2 regions of the Agrococcus jejuensis genome follow, and region 2 is predicted to be linked to the other one. Evidence: predicted binding sites of a transcription regulator. Region 2 holds the regulator's gene; the other holds the start of a gene.
The links. Region 2 encodes HspR, which represses chaperone genes until heat shock. Its sites were predicted from a motif close to AAGTTGAGTCNNNNNGACTCAACTT; they were not measured.
Positions count from the first base shown of each region.

Region 1 (10,154 bases), 480 kb from region 2:
ATCGGCGTGCCCGTGCACGGCATCGGCTTCAGCGCGGCCGTCGGCCGCTTCTTCCGCGGCTACGTCGCGTTCGGCGGCCGCGCGAGCCGCGGCGAGTACTGGTGGCCGCAGCTCGTGCTCGGCATCTACGTCTTCGTGGTGATGATCGTCGCGTTCGCGATCGCGGGCGTCGCGATCTGGGATGCCGCGTCGCACCCGACACCCGAGGTCGCGCGCATCCTGCCCGCGATCCTGCTTCCCACCATCGTGATGGTCGTGCTGATGCTGCCGCTCACGCTGCCGTCGTACGCGATCGGTGCGCGACGCATCCGCGACGCCGGCTTCTCGGGGTGGCTCATGCTGCTGTGCCTCGTGCCGGGCGGCTCGATCGTGCCGCTCGTCATGGCATTCCTCCCGTCGAAGCCCGACCTCGGGCCTGGCGCGCCGTTCGGGCAGCAGGCTCCGTACGGACAGGCGCCGTACGGGCAGCAGCCCGCACCGTACGGGCAGGCGCCGTACGGCCAGCCGCCCTCCGGCCAGCCCGGCCAGCCGGGCCAGCCCACGCAGCAGCAGCCATACGGCCGTTGAGCCTCGCATCCCCTCGCCCAGCACGAGAGGATGGATGCGAGCGCGAAGGAGCAGCATGATCGACCTCACCATCGAGCACGACGTCGCCGAGATCACCCTCGACGCACCCCAGCGCCGCAACGCGCTCGACGAGACGGCCATCCAGGACCTCGCCATGGCGGTCGCCGACGCGGAGTCGGCGGGCGTGCGCGCGCTCGTGCTGCGCGGCGAGGGTCCGTCGTTCTGCGCCGGCCGTGACATCTCGGAGGTCGACCCGGCGACCGACGACGTCCAGGGCTTCCTCGGCCACCGCGTGCAGCCGCTGCTCGAGCACCTCAGCGCCTTCCCCGCGCCCACGTTCGCGGCGGCGCACGGCGCGTGCCTCGGCGTGGGCCTCGGCCTGCTCGTCGCGACCGACGTCGTCTACGTCGCGGAGTCGGCGAAGATCGGCAGCCCGTTCGCGAACCTCGGCGCGACGCTCGACTCGGGCGGCCACGCGCTGTTCGTCGAGCGCCTCGGCACCCACCGCACGCTCGACCTCGTCTACTCGGGTCGGCTCATGACCGGCGCGGAGGCCGTCGCCGCCGGGCTGTTCTCGCAGGCGCTGCCCGACGACGAGGTGCTGGATGCGACGCGCGCCGCCGCCGCCCACGCGGCGCAGGGTGCGACGCTCGCGTTCCGCGCATCCAAGGAGCTCGTGCGCGAGCTGCGCGACGAGCGCCTCGGCCTGTGGCGGTCGATGGCGCACGAGACGCGGGCGCAGGCGCGACTGGCGCGCTCCGACGACTACGTCGAGGGCTTCGCCGCGTTCCAGCAGAAGCGCACGCCCACGTTCCGCGGTCGCTGACCGGGGAACCGCCGCCCCACCAGCTGGTCGAGGAGCGCGCGAGCCCGAAGGGCGAGCACGCGTCACGAGACCACGCGACTCGCGGCTCCTGCCCAGCCGTGCGCATGGTCGCGTCGAGCGAGCACGTCGCGAGGTCTCGTGACGGCTCCTCGCCTGCGGCTCGGGGCCTCCTCGACCAGCAGCACGGGGGCGCGACCCCAAGCCGCGCGGCGACGGATCAGACGCCCCAGAAGTCCGCCGCCGACTCCCAGGTGGATCGGGCGAGGATGGCGGCATGGCCATCCCGACCCCTGGCGCCGCCGTGCCGCTCGACCAGCCCATCTACGGCGCGACGTTCCGCCAGTCGGTCTCGCGGCTCTTCCGCAAGTACGCGACCTTCACGGGCCGCGCGAGCCGCAGCGAGTTCTGGTGGACGCAGCTGTTCACGAACGTCGTCGTGCTCGCCGCGACGGTGCCGCTCATGGTGACGCTCGTCGGGCAGATCGCGTCGACGATCGGATACGCCGTGTCGGCGAGCAGCGTCGGCTCGACGGGCTCGTCGACGATGCCGATCGACATCATCGGATGGATGCTCGGCTCCATCGTCGCGATGCTGCCCCTCTTCGTCATCGCCTTCGCCCTCATGGTGCCGACGTACGCGCTCGGCGCGCGACGCCTGCACGACGCGGGGCTCAGCGGCTGGTTCATGGCGCTCGCTCCCGTCACGGGCGGCGTCGCCGTGCTCGTCATCGGCTTCCTGCCGTCGAAGGTCGAGGGCCTGCGATACGAGCAGCCGGGCTCGGTGCCGCTGCTCGCCCCCGGCCTCGTCGTGCCGGCGCCCGGGTTCGGCGCCGCGCCGCAGGCGGGCGCCCCGTACGGCGTCGTCGGTCAGCCGTTCGGGTACGCGCCGTCGGGTCAGCCGCGCTGACCCACCACGACGCCCAGCGTCAGGCGTCGGTGATCGTCACGAACAGGCGGTCGCCCTCGACCTCCAGCAGCACGACGTGGCTGCCGTCGCCGTACGTCGACGCGCCCTGCTCGGCGAAGCCGTCGGCCATGAGCTCGGCGGCGTAGTCGTCGACCGAGCCACCCTGCAGGTCGTAGGTCGCCGAGAAGGCGATGATGAGGTCGGTCTCCTCGATGAGCGGCAGGTCGGGCCGCGGCACCGACGACGGCCACGCGCCCGCCGACTCGCCGCCGCCGCTCAGGAGGTCGACGCCGCCGCCCGCATCCGCTCCCTCGGCGCATCCCGTCAGCAGCGCCGCCGCGACGGCCGCGCATGCGACGAGGGGCAGCGCCCGCCCGAAGGCGGGGGCTGCCCCTCGTCGGCTCGCACGCATGCGCTCACCCTCGCATGCGCCGCTGGATGCCGCGGTCAGGCCGCGACGATGCCGAGCTCGCGCAGCTTCGCGTCGACGTCGGCGTTCGACGGCTCGACGTGGTGCGTCGCGTCGGGGTAGACGACGACGGGGATCTGCGTGCGGCCCGAGATCTCGCGCGCCACCTCGACGGCGTCGGGCTCGGCCTCGAGGTCGACGTACCGGTAGGGCACGCCGAGCCCGTCGAGCTGCGCCTTCGTGCGGCGGCAGTCGCGGCACCACTCGGCGCCGAACATCGTGATGCCCTGGGCTGCGGTCTCGGCCGCCGTGGTGCTGGTCGCGTCGCTCATGCTGCGATCCTCGCATCCTCGGCGTGCCCGCGCGCGGCGACGGTCGCGACGAGCGCATCCGCCTCCGCCGTCACGGCCACGGCGCCGCCCTCGCCGACCGAGCCGGCCACGAGCAGGTCGGCGACGCGGTCGTCGACCTCGCGCTGGATGAGGCGGCGCAGCGGGCGCGCACCGAGCTCGGGCTCGTACCCGTGCTCGGCGAGCCACGCGATCGCCGCGTCGTCGACGTGGATGCGGATGCCCTGCCGCTCGAGGCGCGCGGACGTCTGGCCCAGCAGCATGTGCACAATCGCGTGCAGCTGCTCGCGCTCGAGCGCACCGAACAGCACGATCTCGTCGATGCGGTTGATGAGCTCGGGGCGCATCGCCTCGCGCAGGCGCCCCATGACGCGGGCGCGCAGCTCGTCGGCCGAGAAGCCCGAGCCGCCGTGCGCGACGAAGCCCATGGCGCCCGACCGGCTCGCGAGCGTCTCGGACCCCACGTTCGACGTCATGATGACGACGGCGTTGCGGAAGTCGACCGTGCGGCCCTGGCCGTCGGTGAGACGGCCGTCCTCGAGCACCTGCAGCAGCAGCGTCAGCACGTCGGGGTGCGCCTTCTCGATCTCGTCGAGCAGCACCACCGAGTACGGGCGGCGGCGGATGCGCTCGGTGAGCTGGCCCGCCTCGTCGTAGCCGACGTACCCGGGAGGGGCGCCGATGAGCCGCGAGACCGTGTGGCGCTCGCCGAACTCCGACATGTCGAAGCGCACCATCGCCGACGCGTCGCCGAACAGCGACGCCGCGAGGGTCTTCGCGAGCTCGGTCTTGCCGACGCCCGTCGGGCCGAGGAAGAGGAACGAGCCGATGGGGCGCGTCTCGTCGCCCATGCCCGACCGCGAGCGCCGCACGGCGCGCGCGACGGCGTCGACGGCGTCGTCCTGGCCGACGACGCGCTCGTGCAGCTCGTCGCCCAGGCGGGCGAGGCGCTGCCGGTCGTCGTCGCCGAGCGACGCGGCGGGGATGCCCGTCGCACGGCTCACGACCTCGGCGATCTGCGCCACGTCGACGACGGCATCGTCGGCGGGCACCGCGGGGGCGTCGCCGTCGAGCTGCGCCTGCACCGCGAGGATGCGGTCGCGCAGGCGCGACGCCTCCTCGTAGTCCTCGCGGGCGATCGCCGCATCCTTGTCGGCCTCGAGCGTCGTGCGCTCGGCCTCGAGGGCCTCGACGTCGACGGTCGCACCGAGGCGCAGGCGCAGGCGCGCGCCGGCCTGGTCGACGAGGTCGATGGCCTTGTCGGGCAGGAAGCGGTCGGTGACGTAGCGGTGCGACAGGTCGACGGCCGCGCGGATGGCGTCGTCGGTGTAGCGCACGGCGTGGTGCTCCTCGTAGGCCGAGCGGATGCCCTGCAGGATCGCGACGGCATCGTCGACCGACGGCTCCGCCACGTGCACCGCCTGGAAGCGGCGCGTGAGCGCGGCATCCTTCTCGATGCGGCGGTACTCGGCGAGCGTCGTCGCGCCGACCATGTGCAGGTCGCCGCGCGCGAGCCGCGGCTTGAGGATGTTCGCCGCATCCATGCCGCCCTCGCCGCCGCCGGCGCCGAGGATCGTGTGCAGCTCGTCGATGAAGACGACGAGGTCGTCCTTGTTGGCGGCGATCTCGTCCATCGCCGTGCCGATGCGCTCCTCGAAGTCGCCGCGGTAGCGGGTGCCGGCGACCATGGCGGTCATGTCGAGCGACACGACGCGCTTGCCCGCGAGCTGCGGCGGCACCGTGCCGGCGACGATGGCCTGCGCGAGGCCCTCGGCGATCGCCGTCTTGCCGACGCCGGCCTCGCCGATGAGCACGGGGTTGTTCTTCGTGCGGCGCGCGAGGATCTCGATCGTCTGCGCGATCTCGTCGGCGCGGCCGATGACGGGGTCGATCTCGCCGCGCTCGGCGCGGGCCGTGAGGTCGATGCCGTACTGGTCGAGCGTCGGGGTGGTGGAGTCGGCGTCGATGGGCTCGCCGTCGCGACTCGTCGCGGGCTCGCGGCCCTCGAGCTGCTCGCGCTGCGCCTCCGCCATCGCGCGACCCAGCGACTCCTGGTTCACGCCCGCGGCGTCGAGGATGCGTCCGCCGACCGTGTCCTGCGCGAGCAGGAACGCGAAGAGCAGGTGCTCGGGGTCGATGTAGCTCGCGCCGTTCGCGCGGGCGACCTGGTACGCGTCGCGCAGCACGCGCTGCGCGCTCGCCGTGAGCACCGAGGGCGTCTCGCTCGCCTCGGTCTCGGCGGGCAGGCGCTCCTCGGCGGCCGACTCGATGGCGTCGGTGTCGGCGCCGGCGGCGCGGATGGCCTCGGCGACCTGCGGGTGCGCGACGGTCGCCTGCAGCAGGTGCAGGGCGTCGACGTCCTGGTGGCCGTGCTCGCGGGCGCGCTCGACGGCGCGGGCGAGGATCGTGGCGGCGCGACGCGTGAGCAGTCGCGAGACGTCGACCTGACGGCCGGCGCCCTGCGCCTGCCGCAGTCGCGCGAGGAAGTCGTCGAACGATCCGCTGGGACCGGTGAACTGGGGCATGCTGCCTCCTCAGGTGGCTCGTCGGGCGGCCCACCGTGAATGTGAGCGCCCTACGCTCAAGTACGACGCATGGGCGGGATGCGGCATTCCCGCCAGGGCGTTCGCCCACGGCGAGCAGGGGCTGGCAGGCTCGACCCCATGCCCTCCCCTCGCGCCATCGCCATCGCCCTGCCCGTGCGCGACGAGGGCGTCACCCCACAGCTGGTCGAGGAGCGCAGGCGCGCAGCGCCTCCGCGTCACGAGACCTCGTGACGCGCCCGCCCGACTCGACCGCGCGCGTGGCCGGGCAGGAGACGGGGTCGCGTGGTCTCGTGACGCGGGCTCGCCCAAGGGCTCGCGCGCTCCTCGACCAACTGGTGAGACGGCCCCGACGGCGGTTGCGAGGGCCGATGGGTGCGGACGGGGCCGCAGGCCGGAGTCAGCCCTTCGTCACATCCCAGGCGTGGTGCTCGAGGTCGTGCAGCGCGTAGACGCCCAGCGAGCGCACCGTGAAGCGCGAGCCGTTCGAGCGGCTGCCGGTGCGCTCCCACGCATCCGCCGGCACCGACGCGTACGCGTCGGCGAGGTCGGCGGCGGCGACGTCGAGCTCGATGGCGACGCGCGGTGGGCGCTGCTCGCCGTACGCCTCCTCGATGGCGGTCGCATCCTGATCCCAGTTCGCGAACGTCGGGTCGTCGTGCTCGAGCATCGACACGAGACGCTCGCGCATGATGCGGCACACGTCGCGCACGTGCGCGGCGTACTCGAGCTTCGACCACGTCGCCGCGTCGGGGCGCTCGCGCACGTCGGCGTCGTGCAGCGCGTGGTGCACGGTGCCGACCGCCGTGCGGATGCGCGCGGGCAGCTCGTCGTCGGGCACCTCGGGCGTGAACCCGCACTCGGCGCACGGGCGCTCGAGCACCCAGGTCCAGTCCTTGGCGTCGGGCTCGATCGTCATGCGTCGATCCTGACAGTCGGCGGATGCGCCACGCGCGCACGGGCCGGCGACGCGCCGCCGCCGATGCGCGGCGCCCCCCGCCGGCGCGCGCGCCAGGGGGTGCGCGCGCACCGCGACCGGTGGCAGGGTCGAGGCATGAGCAGCGTGCGCAAGGGTGAGGCCGGAGACCGGTTCGAGATCGTCGACGACGCGGGCGTCGTCGCGGGCAGAGCGTACTTCGTGGAGGTGGCGGGCGCGCGCGTCTTCTTCCACACGAAGGTCGACGACGCCTACGCCGGGCAGGGGCTCGGCCGCGAGCTCGTGGTCGCGGCCCTCGACGCCACGCGCGCCGACGGCCTGCACGTCATGCCCGTGTGCCCGTACGTCGCGAAGGTCGTCGCCGCCGACCAGCGCTGGGCCGACATCGTGGTCGCCGTGACGCAGGATGCGCTCGACGCCATCGAGGCGCGCACGCAGCGCTGACGCCGCGGCCGCCTCAGATCGTGATCGACCCGTCGGCGGCGATCGTCCAACCCGGGTTGTGCGCGACCTCCCACACGTAGCCCTCGGGGTCGGCGAACGCGCCCGACGTGCCGCCCCACTCCGCCACCTCGGCGGGCCGCACGATCGACCCGCCGGCGGCCTCGGCCTCGGCGAGCACCGCCGCGACCTCGTCGGGCGTGCGCACGTTGTGGGCGATCTCGATGCCCGGCGCCCCGTGCCCGCCCAGCCGCGTCCACAGCCCGAACGCCATGCCGCCCGCCTGGAAGAAGCAGACCTCGCCGTCGGGCTGCTGCGCATCCGCCCACCCGAGCGCCTCGTAGAACGCCCGCTCGCGGGCGAGGTCGTGCACGCCGAGGGTGATGAGGCTGATGCGCTGCTGCATGCCGACCACGGTAGCCACGGCCGCCGACGTGCGTCGCACCCTGGCGTCGCCGCAGATCATCCCCGAGGATGACGGCCGCGAGCCTCTCGGACGACGCGCCGCACCCCCTCCTGCCGCGAGGCTCGAAGCGAGCCGAAGGAGAGCGGACATGGACATGGTGCAGCAGGCGCAGGACCTCATGAACCTGGGCGTCGTCGTGTACGCGGCGATCGCGATCATGCTGCTGGGCATGCTCGCCCTGCTGTGCGTGGGCGTCGCCGCGATCGAGCGCCGCGGCACCGCCGCCGAGCGCCGCCGAGCGCCGCGCACGGCGCCGTCGTACGGTGCCACGCGGCGCCGAGTGCTCGCCTCACGCTGACGCTCGTCGCGGCGCGGCCGCCGCGATGCGCAGCCAGCGCCGCCACGGGTGGGATGCACGCTCGTGACCCCGCTGACGGCGCATCCGCGTGTGCAGGATGTGCCCCGACCGTCACCATCCGCATCGCTCGCTCGTCTTCCAGACGTGCGACCCCACACCCCGCCGGCGACACGCCCGGCCAGATCCATGCGTGACGAACGCCTCCCTCATGACGTCTCCCTGGCGACACCGATGACGTCGAAGGAGGATCGCCGGCCGCAGCGCGCGCCCGGCACGACGGCATGAGCACCGACGAGCAGGATCAGACGGCTGTCCCCGACGGCATCCACGACACCGGCGACCTCGGACGCCTGTGGGATGCGCTCGAGCATCTCGCGGGCAAGGTAGACGCCGCGGCGCCGGACCCCGCGATCGACGAGGAGGGTCCGCCTCCGGCCGTGCCGTGACGGCGCAGCATCACTCGGCAGTGAGCTCCTCGTGCACGCGCCGCAGGTCCTCGAGCATCGACCCGATGACGACCCAGTGCTCGGGATGCGGTGACACGACGACGAGCGGCGCCGTGAGCAGCGGACCGGTGTCGGAGGCGACCGCGTCGCCGGGAGCGGCGAGCACGTAGCGGATGCGCAGGTCGTGCGCCGCGCGCCGCAGCTCGGCGGCGATCTGCCCCATGACGGGCTCGCGGTGCAGCGAGTCGTCGTAGTGGTCGCGCATCGTGCGGGTCATGCCCGAGACCCTCGTGACGAGCACGCCGAGCGCGACGAGTCCCGCGTCGTAGCCCTCGAGCTCGCCACGATGGCGTCCGCCGCGCCAGTTGAGCGCGAGCGAGTCCTCGGCGGTGAGCACCGCGGCCTGCGCACGGGCGAGCATGGGACGCAGCAGCCGCACCTCCACGAGGTGGCCCTGCAGCGCACCGCGGCCGACGGGCTCGGACGACGCGACTGCGAGGCGCTCGAGGCTGCGCGCGAGCTCCTCGGCGAGCGCCTTCACCTCTCGGCGCGCGGGCTCGACCAGCACGGGCGGCACGATGAGCAGGTTCACGACGAACGCGATCGCCGCGCCCAGCACGGTCTCGGCGATGCGGTCGATCGCGTAAATCGGGGATGCGGCGCCGAGCGCGAGCACGAGCATCGCCGAGATGGGGATCTGGTTCGACGTCTGCTGCGACAGCCGCAGCGCCCACGCGAGCAGCACCGAGAGCACGACGGCGACGAGGATGATCCAGGCCGCCGAGCCGAACAGCAGCGAGATGCCCGTCGCGAGCACGACGCCCACGATGACGCCGATCGAGCGCTCGAGCGCTCGGCCGAGCGACTGGTTGACGCTCGGCTGCACCACGATGAGCGCCGCGATGACGGCGAAGATCGGCGGCTCCTCGGCGATGAGCGCGTCGGCGGCGAACCACGACGCGATCGCGGCGACGCTGATCTTCACGACCTGCAGGAACGGCAGTCGCCCGGTCGCGCGGATGCGGCCGACCCACGCCGTGGTGCGCTGGTGCCAGCGGGCCATGCCGCTCCTTCCGTCGGGTCCATCCTCTACCCCGGTGGAGGACGCGCCATCCATGGACCGCTCCCCTCATCCGTCGCGGTGCGCCCCCAGACCGCTCCTTGAGGTGCGAACGAAGTGAGCCTCGAAAGGTGCCCCCGGAAGGACGTCAGCGCAAGGGACCCTTCGAGGCTCGCTTCGCTCGCACCTCAGGGAGCGAGGTGGGCGTCTGGACGGAGCGAGCACCGACTTATCAACCAAACGGTTGACAACCATCCACCCCCGTGCCACGCTCTTCTCAACCGATCAGTTGAGAAGGAGGCGACGATGGACGACCAGCTCGACAAGGCGTTCGCAGCACTCGCGGATGCGACCAGACGCGCCCTCGTGGCACGGCTGTCGCTCGGCGACGCGACCGTCGGCGAGCTCGCCGCACCCTTCGACGTCAGCCTGCAGGCGATCTCGAAGCACCTCGGGGTGCTCGAGGCCGCCGGCCTCGTGACCAAGGGTCGCGACGGCACGCGCAGGCTCGTGCACCTCGAGGCGCACGCGCTCGGATCCATGACGTCGTGGATCGAGCGGCACCAACGGCAGGCGGAGGAGCGCTTCGCGCGCCTCGACGCCGTGCTCGACGAGCTGCGCGCGGCCGATGCCGCAGCCACCGCATCCGACGACGACACCACCGAACCCCGGGCCTGAGCCGACCGGCCGCCCGCTCACGATCAGGAGACCACCATGGACGCCACCATCACCGCCGACCCCGCCGTGCCGCTCATCCGCATGACGCGCGACTTCCACGCGACGCCCGCACAGCTGCTCACGGCGCACACCGACCCCGACCTCTACGCCCGCTGGAACGGGCCCGAGGGCACGCAGGTGCGCATCGACCGCTGGGATGCGGTGTCGGGCGGCGCGTGGGCGATGA
Region 1 covers NZ_LT629695.1:1,500,853-1,511,006, forward strand. Annotated here, with positions in the region: gene BLQ67_RS06970 (DUF805 domain-containing protein) at 1-567, shown strand, start outside; gene BLQ67_RS06975 (enoyl-CoA hydratase/isomerase family protein) at 623-1,393, shown strand; gene BLQ67_RS06980 (DUF805 domain-containing protein) at 1,668-2,300, shown strand; gene BLQ67_RS06985 (hypothetical protein) at 2,320-2,712, opposite strand; gene BLQ67_RS06990 (glutaredoxin family protein) at 2,748-3,041, opposite strand; gene BLQ67_RS06995 (ATP-dependent Clp protease ATP-binding subunit) at 3,038-5,584, opposite strand; gene BLQ67_RS07000 (DinB family protein) at 6,003-6,521, opposite strand; gene BLQ67_RS07005 (GNAT family N-acetyltransferase) at 6,657-6,983, shown strand; gene BLQ67_RS07010 (VOC family protein) at 6,997-7,386, opposite strand; gene BLQ67_RS07015 (hypothetical protein) at 7,535-7,744, shown strand; gene BLQ67_RS16340 (hypothetical protein) at 8,026-8,190, shown strand; gene BLQ67_RS07020 (FUSC family protein) at 8,201-9,253, opposite strand; gene BLQ67_RS07025 (ArsR/SmtB family transcription factor) at 9,557-9,928, shown strand; gene BLQ67_RS07030 (SRPBCC domain-containing protein) at 9,965-10,154, shown strand, end outside.
Region 1: a site for HspR is predicted at 5,623-5,647, ahead of BLQ67_RS06995 (ATP-dependent Clp protease ATP-binding subunit). Genes of this name have one in related genera too.

Region 2 (10,154 bases):
GATGAGCGCATGACGGAGCCGTCGATGCAGCACCTGCCCGAGGTCGTCGATCGCGAGACGTGGCGTGCAGCGAGGCTCGCGCTGCTCGAGCGCGAGAAGGCCATCACGCGCGAGCGCGACCGCGTGAACGCCGACCGGCGACGTCTGCCGATGGTGCGCGTCGAGCAGGAGTACGTCTTCGACGGCCTCGACGGCGAGCGCACGCTGCTCGACCTGTTCGACGGCCGCGAGCAGCTCGTCGTGCACCACCTCATGTTCGGACCCGACTGGGATGCGGCCTGCAAGAGCTGCTCGTCGGCCGCCGACCAGATCCCGCGCCTGCGGCAGCTGCACGCGCGGCGCACGAGCCTCGTCGCCATCTCGCGCGCGCCGATCGCGAGGATCGCGCCGTACCGCGACCGCATGGGCTGGGACTTCCCATGGCTGTCGTCGTTCCGCTCGTCGTTCAACTACGACTTCCACGCCACGCTCGACGACCGCGTCGCGCCGATCGAGCTGCACCATCGCACCGCATCCGACCTCGAGGTGCACGGGACGCCGTGGACGGGCGGTCCGTGGGAGCCGAGCATGAACGGCGAGGAGGTGCCCGGCATCAGCGTGTTCCTGCGCGTCGGCGACGACGTCTTCCACACGTACTCGACGTTCGGGCGCGGCATCGAGGAGTTCCACCACGGCTACCCGTGGCTCGACCTCACGCCGCTCGGCAGGCAGGAGGCGTGGGAGGAGCCGGCCGGTCGCGCCGAGCCGCTCGGCCGCCAGGTGGGAGGCCCGGGGCTGCGCTACCCCGACGAGTACGACGAGTGAGTGGTCAGTCGTCGTCGTGCCGTACGGCGTGTCGTCGACCACGAGTGACCACTCATCGGTCGGAGGTGACCGATCAGCGGCAGGAAGTGACCCATCCGGGTCGGAGGTGGGGCGGATGCGGGTCGCGGCCACACGCGTGCGGATGCGAGCGCCGCAGCGCGCTCAGCCCGCGACCGCGATGAGCAGCGACGCGAAGACCGCGATGATCGCCGTCGAATAGGCGAACGCGACGACGGAATGCACCATCGCGAGCGAGCGGGCGTGGCCGCGCACGATCTGCACGTCGGACGATGAGAACGTCGTCGACTGCTGCACCGACAGGTAGAGGAAGTCGCGGAAGGTGCGCTCCTCGTCGCCGGGGAACACGAGCGACTCGTGGTTCGCCCAGCTGCGCATGTACTCGATCGCGAACACGGCGACCATCAGCACCCACGTGCCCGCGACGCCGAGCACGCACACCGAGACGAGCCACGGGTTCGAGCGAGCCTCGCCCGTCGTCAGCAGCACCACGGAGTAGACGCCCGCCACGATCACGAGCATCGCCCACGACTTCGGCCCAGCGAGCATGAGCAGGCGCACGACGCGGCTGCGCTCGTCGGATCGCACGACGTGGGATCGCAGCATGGCGCCGCGAAGGTCGCGGAACGACAGCCATGTGAGCGCCAGGAAGATCGGCCCGTAGAGGCCGAAGGTGAGCGCGAGCACCACAGCCGAGATCGAGGAGGCCTCGGTGACGAGCAGCCCGAACCTGCCCGCGACGACGAACAGCGCGCCCATGACCGCGAAGGCGATCACGGTCGCGACGCTCGACCGCACGACCTCCCGGTGCATGATGCTCGTGCCGCGCGACATGCAGCCACGCTAGCCGCGGCGCGTGCGAGCCCGCCGAGCGCATCCCCAGGCCCGACCATCCTCCGAGCGTCGCGGCGCGGATGCGGTCAGCGCCCGCCCGCGATGAGCAGCGACGCGAACACCGCCACGATCACCGTCGAGTAGGCGAACGCGACGATGGAGTGCACCGTCGCGAGGCGGCGGGCGGAGGTGTCGACGAGGTCCACGTCGGACGACGCGAACGTCGTCGACAGCTGCACCGACAGGTAGACGAAGTCCTCGAAGCCCACGTCTCCGTCGCCGGGGAAGCGCAGCACGTCGCCACTCGCCCACGCGCGCATGTACTCGGCGGCGAAGACGCCGACGAGCAGCACCCACGTGCCGACCACGCACGCGACGCACGCGCCGACGAGCCAGATGCTGCTGCGCGCATCCCCCGTGGCGAGGATGATCACGGATGCGACGCCGACCGCTGCGATGAGCGCGGCCCAGGTCTTCGGCCCGCCGATGAAGAGCAGCTGCATGAGGCGGTTGCGTTCGGTGGTGCGCTGCAGCCGGGCGCGCAGCGCCGCGCCGCGGAGGCGTCCGAACGCGAGGTGCGTGAGCCACACGAAGATCGGACCGTATGCGGCGAAGACGAGCGTCATGCCCACGAGCAGCGAGTCCGCGAACGCGAACCGACCCTGCGTCACGAGTGCGATCGTGGCGGTGATGCCGACGATGAGGATCGTGGATGCGGCGATCGACAGCGCGTGCCGCACCGCCTCGCCGTGCAGCCTGCGTCGCACCCTGCTCATGGGGCCACGCTAGCCCGGCGGCCCGCGCATCCATCGCTGCGGCGCGAGGCTCCGGTGGGAGGTCGTCGGGATCGGGACTGGTCGCAGTTGCACCGAAACTGCGACCAGTCCGGTGCAATAGCGACCAGTCAGCCTGAAACTGCGACCAGTCGGGGTGCAACTGTGACCAGTCGGCGCAACGAGTGACCGGTCAGGGATCGGGGCCGGAGGCGCGGGAGCCCGATGCATAGGGAACCCTGGGCTGCAGAACTTGACTGCACCCGACTCAAGTGCCAATGTTGAGTCTGCACGGCTCAAGTCGGGATCGACGCCGTGCGATGGTTCCGGAGGACGAGCCTGCCGTCAGTCATGGGGGGTTGCCGGCAGGCTCCTCCGCCGGAATCAGGCAGATCCCACGGGCGCGAGCCCGCGCAGACATCAGACCCAGAACCAAGGAGCAGCCACCATGGCACGAGCAGTCGGCATCGACCTCGGCACCACCAACTCCGTCGTCGCATTCCTCGACGCCGGTCAGCCCACCGTCATCGCCAACGCGGAGGGCTTCCGCACGACCCCCTCGGTCGTCGCCTTCGCGAAGGACGGCGAGACCCTCGTCGGCGAGCCGGCCAAGCGCCAGGCCGTCACGAACGTCGACCGCACCATCGCCTCCGTCAAGCGCCACATCGGCACCGACTGGACGACGGCGATCGACGACAAGCGCTACACGCCGCAGGAGATCTCGGCGCGCATCCTCGGCAAGCTGAAGCGCGACGCCGAGACGTACCTCGGCGAGCCCGTCACCGACGCCGTCATCACGGTGCCTGCCTACTTCAACGACGCCGAGCGCCAGGCCACGAAGGAGGCCGGCGAGGTCGCGGGCCTCAAGGTGCTGCGCATCATCAACGAGCCCACGGCCGCTGCCCTCGCGTACGGCCTCGACAAGGGCAAGGAGGACGAGCTCATCCTCGTCTTCGACCTCGGTGGCGGCACGTTCGACGTCTCGCTGCTCGAGGTGGGCAAGGACGACGACTTCTCGACGATCCAGGTGCGCTCGACCGCCGGCGACAACCGCCTCGGCGGCGACGACTGGGACGAGCGCGTCGTCGAGTGGCTGACGAAGAAGTTCAAGGAGTCGACGGGCGTCGACGTCTCGAGCGACAAGATCGCGAGGCAGCGCCTCAAGGAGGCCGCGGAGCAGGCGAAGAAGGAGCTCTCGTCGTCGACGTCGACGAGCATCCAGCTGCCCTACCTCTCGCTCACCGAGAACGGCCCCGCCAACCTCGACGAGACCCTCACGCGCGCGCAGTTCGAGCAGCTCACCTCCGACCTGCTCGAGCGCACCCGCAAGCCCTTCGAGGACGTCATCCGCGAGGCCGGCGTCTCGGTCGACGAGATCGCGCACGTCGTGCTCGTCGGCGGCTCGACCCGCATGCCCGCCGTCTCGGAGCTCGTGAAGAAGCTCACGGGTGGCAAGGAGCCCAACAAGGGCGTGAACCCGGATGAGGTCGTCGCCGTCGGCGCCGCCCTGCAGGCCGGCGTGCTGCGCGGCGAGCGCAAGGACGTGCTGCTCATCGACGTCACGCCCCTGTCGCTCGGCATCGAGACCAAGGGCGGCATGATGACGAAGCTCATCGAGCGCAACACCGCCATCCCGACGAAGCGCTCGGAGACGTTCACGACGGCCGAGGACAACCAGCCGTCCGTCGCGATCCAGGTGTTCCAGGGCGAGCGCGACTTCACGCGCGACAACAAGGCCCTCGGCACGTTCGAGCTCACGGGCATCGCACCCGCGCCCCGCGGCATCCCGCAGGTCGAGGTCACGTTCGACATCGACGCGAACGGCATCGTGCACGTGTCCGCCAAGGACAAGGGCACGGGCAAGGAGCAGTCGATGACGATCACGGGCGGCTCGAGCCTCTCGAAGGACGACATCGAGCGCATGGTCAAGGACGCCGAGGAGAACGCCGCGGCCGACAAGGCCCGTCGCGATGCGGCCGAGACGCGCAACAACGCCGAGCAGCTCGTCTACTCGGTCGAGAAGCTGCTGACCGACAACGCCGAGCAGCTGCCCGACGACGTGAAGACCTCGGTGCAGGCCGACGTCGACGCGCTCAAGACGGCGCTCGCGGGCGACGACGACGAGGCGCTGAAGACGGCGTTCGACACGCTCAACGCGTCGCAGCAGAAGCTCGGCGAGGCGCTCTACCAGCAGCAGTCGCAGGCCGCCCCCGAGGGCGACGCCGGCGAGCAGCCGCAGGGCGAGCAGCCCGCGTCGAACGACGACGACGTGGTCGACGCCGAGATCGTCGACGACGAGGACGAGAAGAAGTAAGCGCGATGACCGACGACACGCAGGACGAGGGCCCCGTCTTCCGCGACAAGCGGAGGATCGACCCCGAGACCGGCGAGGCGCGCCAGAGCCCCGCGGATGCGCAGGCAGCCGCCGAGCAGGCGGCGACCGAGCAGGCGTCGGAGCAGCAGGCGGCGGATGCGGGTGCCGAGGCACCCGCGCCCGCCCCCGCAGCCGACGACCTGAGTGCCGAGGACCGGGCGCTGCTCGAGGGCGAGGCCCAGCGCCTCGCCGACGAGGCGGCGGGCGTCGAGGCGGCCATCGCGGCCGCGAACGACGAGGTGCGCAGGCTGCAGGCCGAGTACGTCAACTACCGCAACCGCGTCGAGCGCGAGCGGGCCGCCGACAAGGTGGCGACGACGGCATCCGTGCTGTCGGCGCTGCTGCCGGCGCTCGACGACCTCGATCGCGCCGACCAGCACGGCGACCTCGAGGGCTCGCCGCTCGCGATCGTCGCGCAGAAGCTGCGCGCCGCGATCGCGGGCCTCGGCCTCGAGGCCGTGGGCGTCGCGGGCGAGCCGTTCGACACGGCCGTGCACGAGGCGATCGCGCAGCTGCCGAACCCGGAGGTGACCGAGATGGTCGTCGCCGACGTCGTGCAGCGCGGCTACCGCATCGGCGAGCGCCTCGTGCGCCCCGCCAAGGTCGCCGTGTTCGTGCCTGCGGGCGAGTAGTCGCATGGCGAGCAACGACTGGTTCGACAAGGACTTCTACAAGGTGCTCGGCGTCCAGAAGGACGTCGAGGCTGCCGACCTGAAGAAGCAGTACCGCAAGCTCGCGCGGCAGTTCCACCCCGACTCGAACCCCGGCGACGCGAAGGCGGAGGCGCGGTTCAAGGAGATCTCCGAGGCGTTCTCGGTGCTGTCCGACCCGAAGCAGCGCGAGGAGTACGACTCGGTGCGCGCCATGGCGGGTGGGCGTCCGCGCTTCGCGCCCGGCGCGCAGGGTGGCTTCGAGGACGTCTTCGGCGGCATGTTCAACCAGGGCGGCGGCCCGCGGGTGCAGTACCAGCAGAGCGACTTCGAGGACATCCTCGGCGGCATGTTCGGCAGCGGTGGCGGCTTCGGCACCCCGCGCGCACCGCAGAGGGGTCGCGACGTCACCGCGAACGCGCAGCTCGACTTCCTCTCGGCCGTGCAGGGCGACACGCTCAAGCTCACGGTCGGAGGACGCTCGATGACCGTGAAGATCCCTGCGGGCGTGCACGACGGCCAGAAGATCCGCATCGGCGGCAAGGGCCAGGCATCCATCACGAACGGCGCGCCCGGCGACCTCATCGTCACGGTGCAGGTGCGACCGCATCCGGTGTTCCGCATGGATGGGCGCGACATCCGCCTCGACGTGCCCGTGACGTTCGCGGAGGCCGCGCTCGGCGCCACGATCGAGGTGCCGACCGTCGGCGGCGGCACCGTGCGCCTCAAGGTCGCGCCCGGCACGCCGTCGGGTCGCGTGCTGCGCGTCAAGGGCAAGGGCGTCGCCGCCAAGCAGGGCACGGGCGATCTGCTCGCGACCGTGCAGGTCGCGGTACCGTCGCACCTGAACGCCGCGCAGCGGGATGCGCTCGAGGCGTTCGCGGCGGCCTCGGGCGACGAGTCGCCGAGGGACGACCTGCTGTCGAAGGCGAGGTGAGCGTGGGACGCATGCCGGAGGATCTCGACGAGTCGAGCCCGATCTTCTCGATCGCGGCCGCTGCCGAGCTCGCGGGCATGCATCCCCAGACGCTGCGCCAGTACGACCGCATCGGGCTCGTGCAGCCGCAGCGCACCGCGGGCAACACGCGCCGCTACTCGATGCGCGACATCGGGCAGCTGCGCCAGGTGCAGCTGCTGTCGCAGGAGGGCGTGTCGCTCGAGGGCATCCGCCGCATCCTCGACCTGTCGAACGAGGTGCGCGGGCTCAAGGAGCGCGTGCGCGAGCTCGAGGCGACGCTCGCCGACCAGGTGATCGACCGCCGCGGGCGCGTGTTCGCGGCCGGGGTCGAGGGCGTGACGTCGATCCGCTCGGGCGCGCGCCCGGCGAAGCGCAACCAGGTCGTCGTGTGGCGGCCGCTGCATCGCGGCTGACGCGCGAAGGCCCGACCGGGTCTGGCCGGTGCATGATGGTGCCGTGAGCGACACCACCGCGACCCCGCCGACCGAGCCGACCCGCCCGACGTCGCCGGTGCCGGACGCACGGACCGCGGTGACGCCGCCCTCGGCACCCGCGAAGACGGCGCCCGCGAAGGCCGCGCCTACGACGACGGAGGCGGCGAAGCAGCCTGCGAAGCCCCTCACGCCGGAGCGCAAGGCTCGCCGCGGCGCGATCATCGCCGGCGCCATCGCCCTGCCGCTCGTCACGGCCGGCTTCACGCTGCTGGCCGTGCCGCTCGCGATCTGGCAGCTCGCGACGATCGTGAAGACGGTCGTCGTCGTGATCGCCAACGCCGTCGCCGGCACGGGCGCCGCAGCCGACGCGAACTCCACGCTCGCATCCATCGACCCGAACGCGATGTCGGGCATCACGATCGCGTTCGCGATCGTCGGCGCCGTGCTGCTCGTGGGCGGCGCGGTCGTGAGCGTGCTCGTGCTGCGCGCGCACGGCGTGCGGCGCCCCGGCATGGTCACGACGGTCGCGGTGCCGATGGGCACGGTCGTCGCGACGATCGTCACCGGCACGGTCGGCGCGCTCGGCGGCCTGCTGTTCGGCACGAGCGACAGCGTGAGCCAGGTGCTCGGCAACGCCGCGATCGGCATCGCGCTCACGGCCATCGGCTCGGGCATCGCGACGATCGTCGCGGGCGCGCTCGTGTGGCTGTGGATGGCCGGCATCTTCCACGAGCGCTCGGAGCCGGCGAAGCGCTGACGCCGCTGCGCCGCGACGTGCGGGCGCCGCCGAGCCGCGGTGCACGATCGTCCCAGCGACGAGGGGTACCGTCGCGTGCGTGAGCGAGCTCGAGGCCCCGCCGCCGCCAGGCAGCGACACCCCCGTGCCCGCCGACGTCGTCGCGAAGCCGAAGCGGCGTCGCGCCGCCGAGTCCGCGCCCGACGGCCTGGTGCCGCAGACCGCGATGGCGCAGCGCGCCGAGCGCCGCGAGCGCGACCGCCGCACGCGCGCACTGCCACCGCCGCTCGCGAATCCCATGGCGGGCGCCGTGCCGCCCTCCGTCGCGGCGCGGATGGCGTGGGAGGCCCAGCAGCGCGGCATGCAGGGCATGCCCATGGCGCCGCAGGCGGGAGGCCCGAACCCGGCCGGCCCGTACCCGGCGCCCGCCGCCCCCGTGCCGCCGCAGCCGCCGCATCCCGCATCCGCCTCGGTCGCGCTCGCGCAACCGGCACCCGTCGGCTGGTCGCCGTACGGGCAGCCGATGCCGTACGGCCAGCCGCTCGCGTACGGCGCTCCGTACGGCCAGCCGATGCCGTACGGCTACCCGGCGCCCTACGGGCCGCCGAGCCCGTACGGCCAGCCGATGCCGTACGGCGCCTACGGCCCGCCGCCCATGCCCTTCCCGCCCGTGCTGCACGCGCCGCCGAAGCGGCGGCTGACGCGCAGGCAGACGGGCGCCGCGCTGCTCGGCTCGCTCGTCGGGCAGCTGCTGCTCGCGCTCGCGACCCACCTGTTCGTCACCGCCGCCATCGTGCTGCTGCTCTGGGGCTCCTTCTCCGAGGGCGGCACGAGCGGCCTCGACGCGCTCGAGGCCGACAGCCTCACCGACCTCGTGGCGTTCTGGGCCGATCCGGCGCGCATCCCGCTCACGATCCTCATCGTGCTGCTCGTCACCGGCGCGATCGCCGCGGCCGGATGCGTCGCCAGCCTCCTCTGGCACCGCTCGGCGGGGCTCGTGGGCATCAAGCGCTCGATCGCGCTCGCGTACGCGACGACCACGGCGATCGGCGGCCTCGTCGGATCGGTCGGATGGCCGACGGCGCTCATCGGAGGCCTGTTCTTCTCGCTCGCGTCGTCGTCGTCGGCGGCGTTCACGATCGGCTCGGCGTGGGGCTACCTCTTCGCGTGCCTCGCGGTGTCGATCGTGCTCACGGGGGTCGTGGGCATGCTGTTCGGCTGGACCTACCTGCTGGCCTTCCGGCCGCGCCCGACGTGGGCGCAGATCGAGGCCGAGGCGAGGCAGGCCGAGGTCGACGCCGAGCGACGCGCCGTCGAGGCCGACGCGGCCGAGCTGTCGCGGGTCGACTGACGTGGCGGGTCGCGCGCAGCGCATCCCGAGGCCCGCGCTGCCGCCGCACGTGCGTCGCGCGGCGCGCGACGCCGGCGGCTGGGGCCTCTCGTTCGTGACCGTCGGGGTGAACCTCGTCGTCGCGCTGTCGGTCGTCGCGATCGTCGTCGCCCTCGCCCGGTGGCTCCTCGTCGAGCTCGTCGCAGGTTCGGGCGGCATCGAGGATGCGGTCGACGACTGGCTCGCGAGCATCGACCCGACGCCGTGGATCGTCACGGTCGTCGTCGCCGTGCTCGTCGCCGCGGGTCTCGTGGCGCTCGGGGCGTCGACGAGCGTGCGCATCCTGCGGCGCGCAGGCGTGCCGCGTCCGCGCGAGATCACGTGGTGGTGCTGCGGCATCGGCACGCTCGTGCAGGCGGGCATCACGATCGTCGGCAGCGGCGTCACGACCCTCGTCGGCCTGCTCACGAGCGGGCTCGGGCTCGGCATCGTCGTGGCGCTGTCGCTCGTGCTGTCGACGGCGCTGTCGGCGCTCGCCGGCTACGTCGCCGGGCCCAGGCTCTGGGCGTGGCGCGTGCGCCGCGACGGCGAGCGCGCCGGGCTGCTGCCCGTCTGACGCGGGGCCGCTCGGATCAGGCGGCGTGGCGCGCGAGCTCGCGGCGGATCGCGCGCGGCCGCAGCGGGCGGCATCCCGCATCCGTCAGCGCTCGCACGATCGCCGGCTCGCGGCGCGCGAGCAGCAGCCCGCGGCGCACGAGGAACGCGGGGCTCTTGCGCCGCTCGCGCAGGTCGCGCAGGAAGCGGAACGCCATCGTGGCGCCGCGCGGGCGGCGCACCGCGATCGCATCGAGCAGCAGGCCGCGCTCGAGCGCCGGCGCGACGACCTCGCTCGCGAAGATGCCCTCGGCGACGAACGCCTGCGCGTCGCCGAGGTCGAGCGTGCGCCAGCCGACGCGGTCGCTCAGCGAGATGTCGTAGTCGGGCACCTGCGTGCGTCCGGTCGTCGCGAGCTGCTCGATCGCCGCGATCGCGTCGGGCAGGTGCCAGGAGCCGGGGTGATCCCAGTCGACCTCGCCGGTCTCGAGCAGCGGCAGCGCCGGGTCGCCCGCGACGCGGTAGAAGTCGTCGAGGCGCAGCACCGGCAGCCCGGAGGACTCCGCGAGTCGCGACTTGCCCGATCCGGATGCCCCGCCGACGAGCAGCATGCGGGCGCGGATGCCGTCGCCGAGACCCGCGGGGGGCT
Region 2 covers NZ_LT629695.1:1,977,510-1,987,663, forward strand. Annotated here, with positions in the region: gene BLQ67_RS09340 (DUF899 domain-containing protein) at 10-804, shown strand; gene BLQ67_RS09345 (DUF1345 domain-containing protein) at 967-1,656, opposite strand; gene BLQ67_RS09350 (DUF1345 domain-containing protein) at 1,743-2,432, opposite strand; gene dnaK (molecular chaperone DnaK) at 2,878-4,743, shown strand; gene BLQ67_RS09360 (nucleotide exchange factor GrpE) at 4,749-5,435, shown strand; gene BLQ67_RS09365 (DnaJ C-terminal domain-containing protein) at 5,440-6,390, shown strand; gene BLQ67_RS09370 (heat shock protein transcriptional repressor HspR) at 6,402-6,824, shown strand; gene BLQ67_RS09375 (hypothetical protein) at 6,868-7,602, shown strand; gene BLQ67_RS16965 (sulfur globule family protein) at 7,682-8,932, shown strand; gene BLQ67_RS09385 (hypothetical protein) at 8,934-9,527, shown strand; gene BLQ67_RS09390 (ATP-binding protein) at 9,544-10,154, opposite strand, start outside.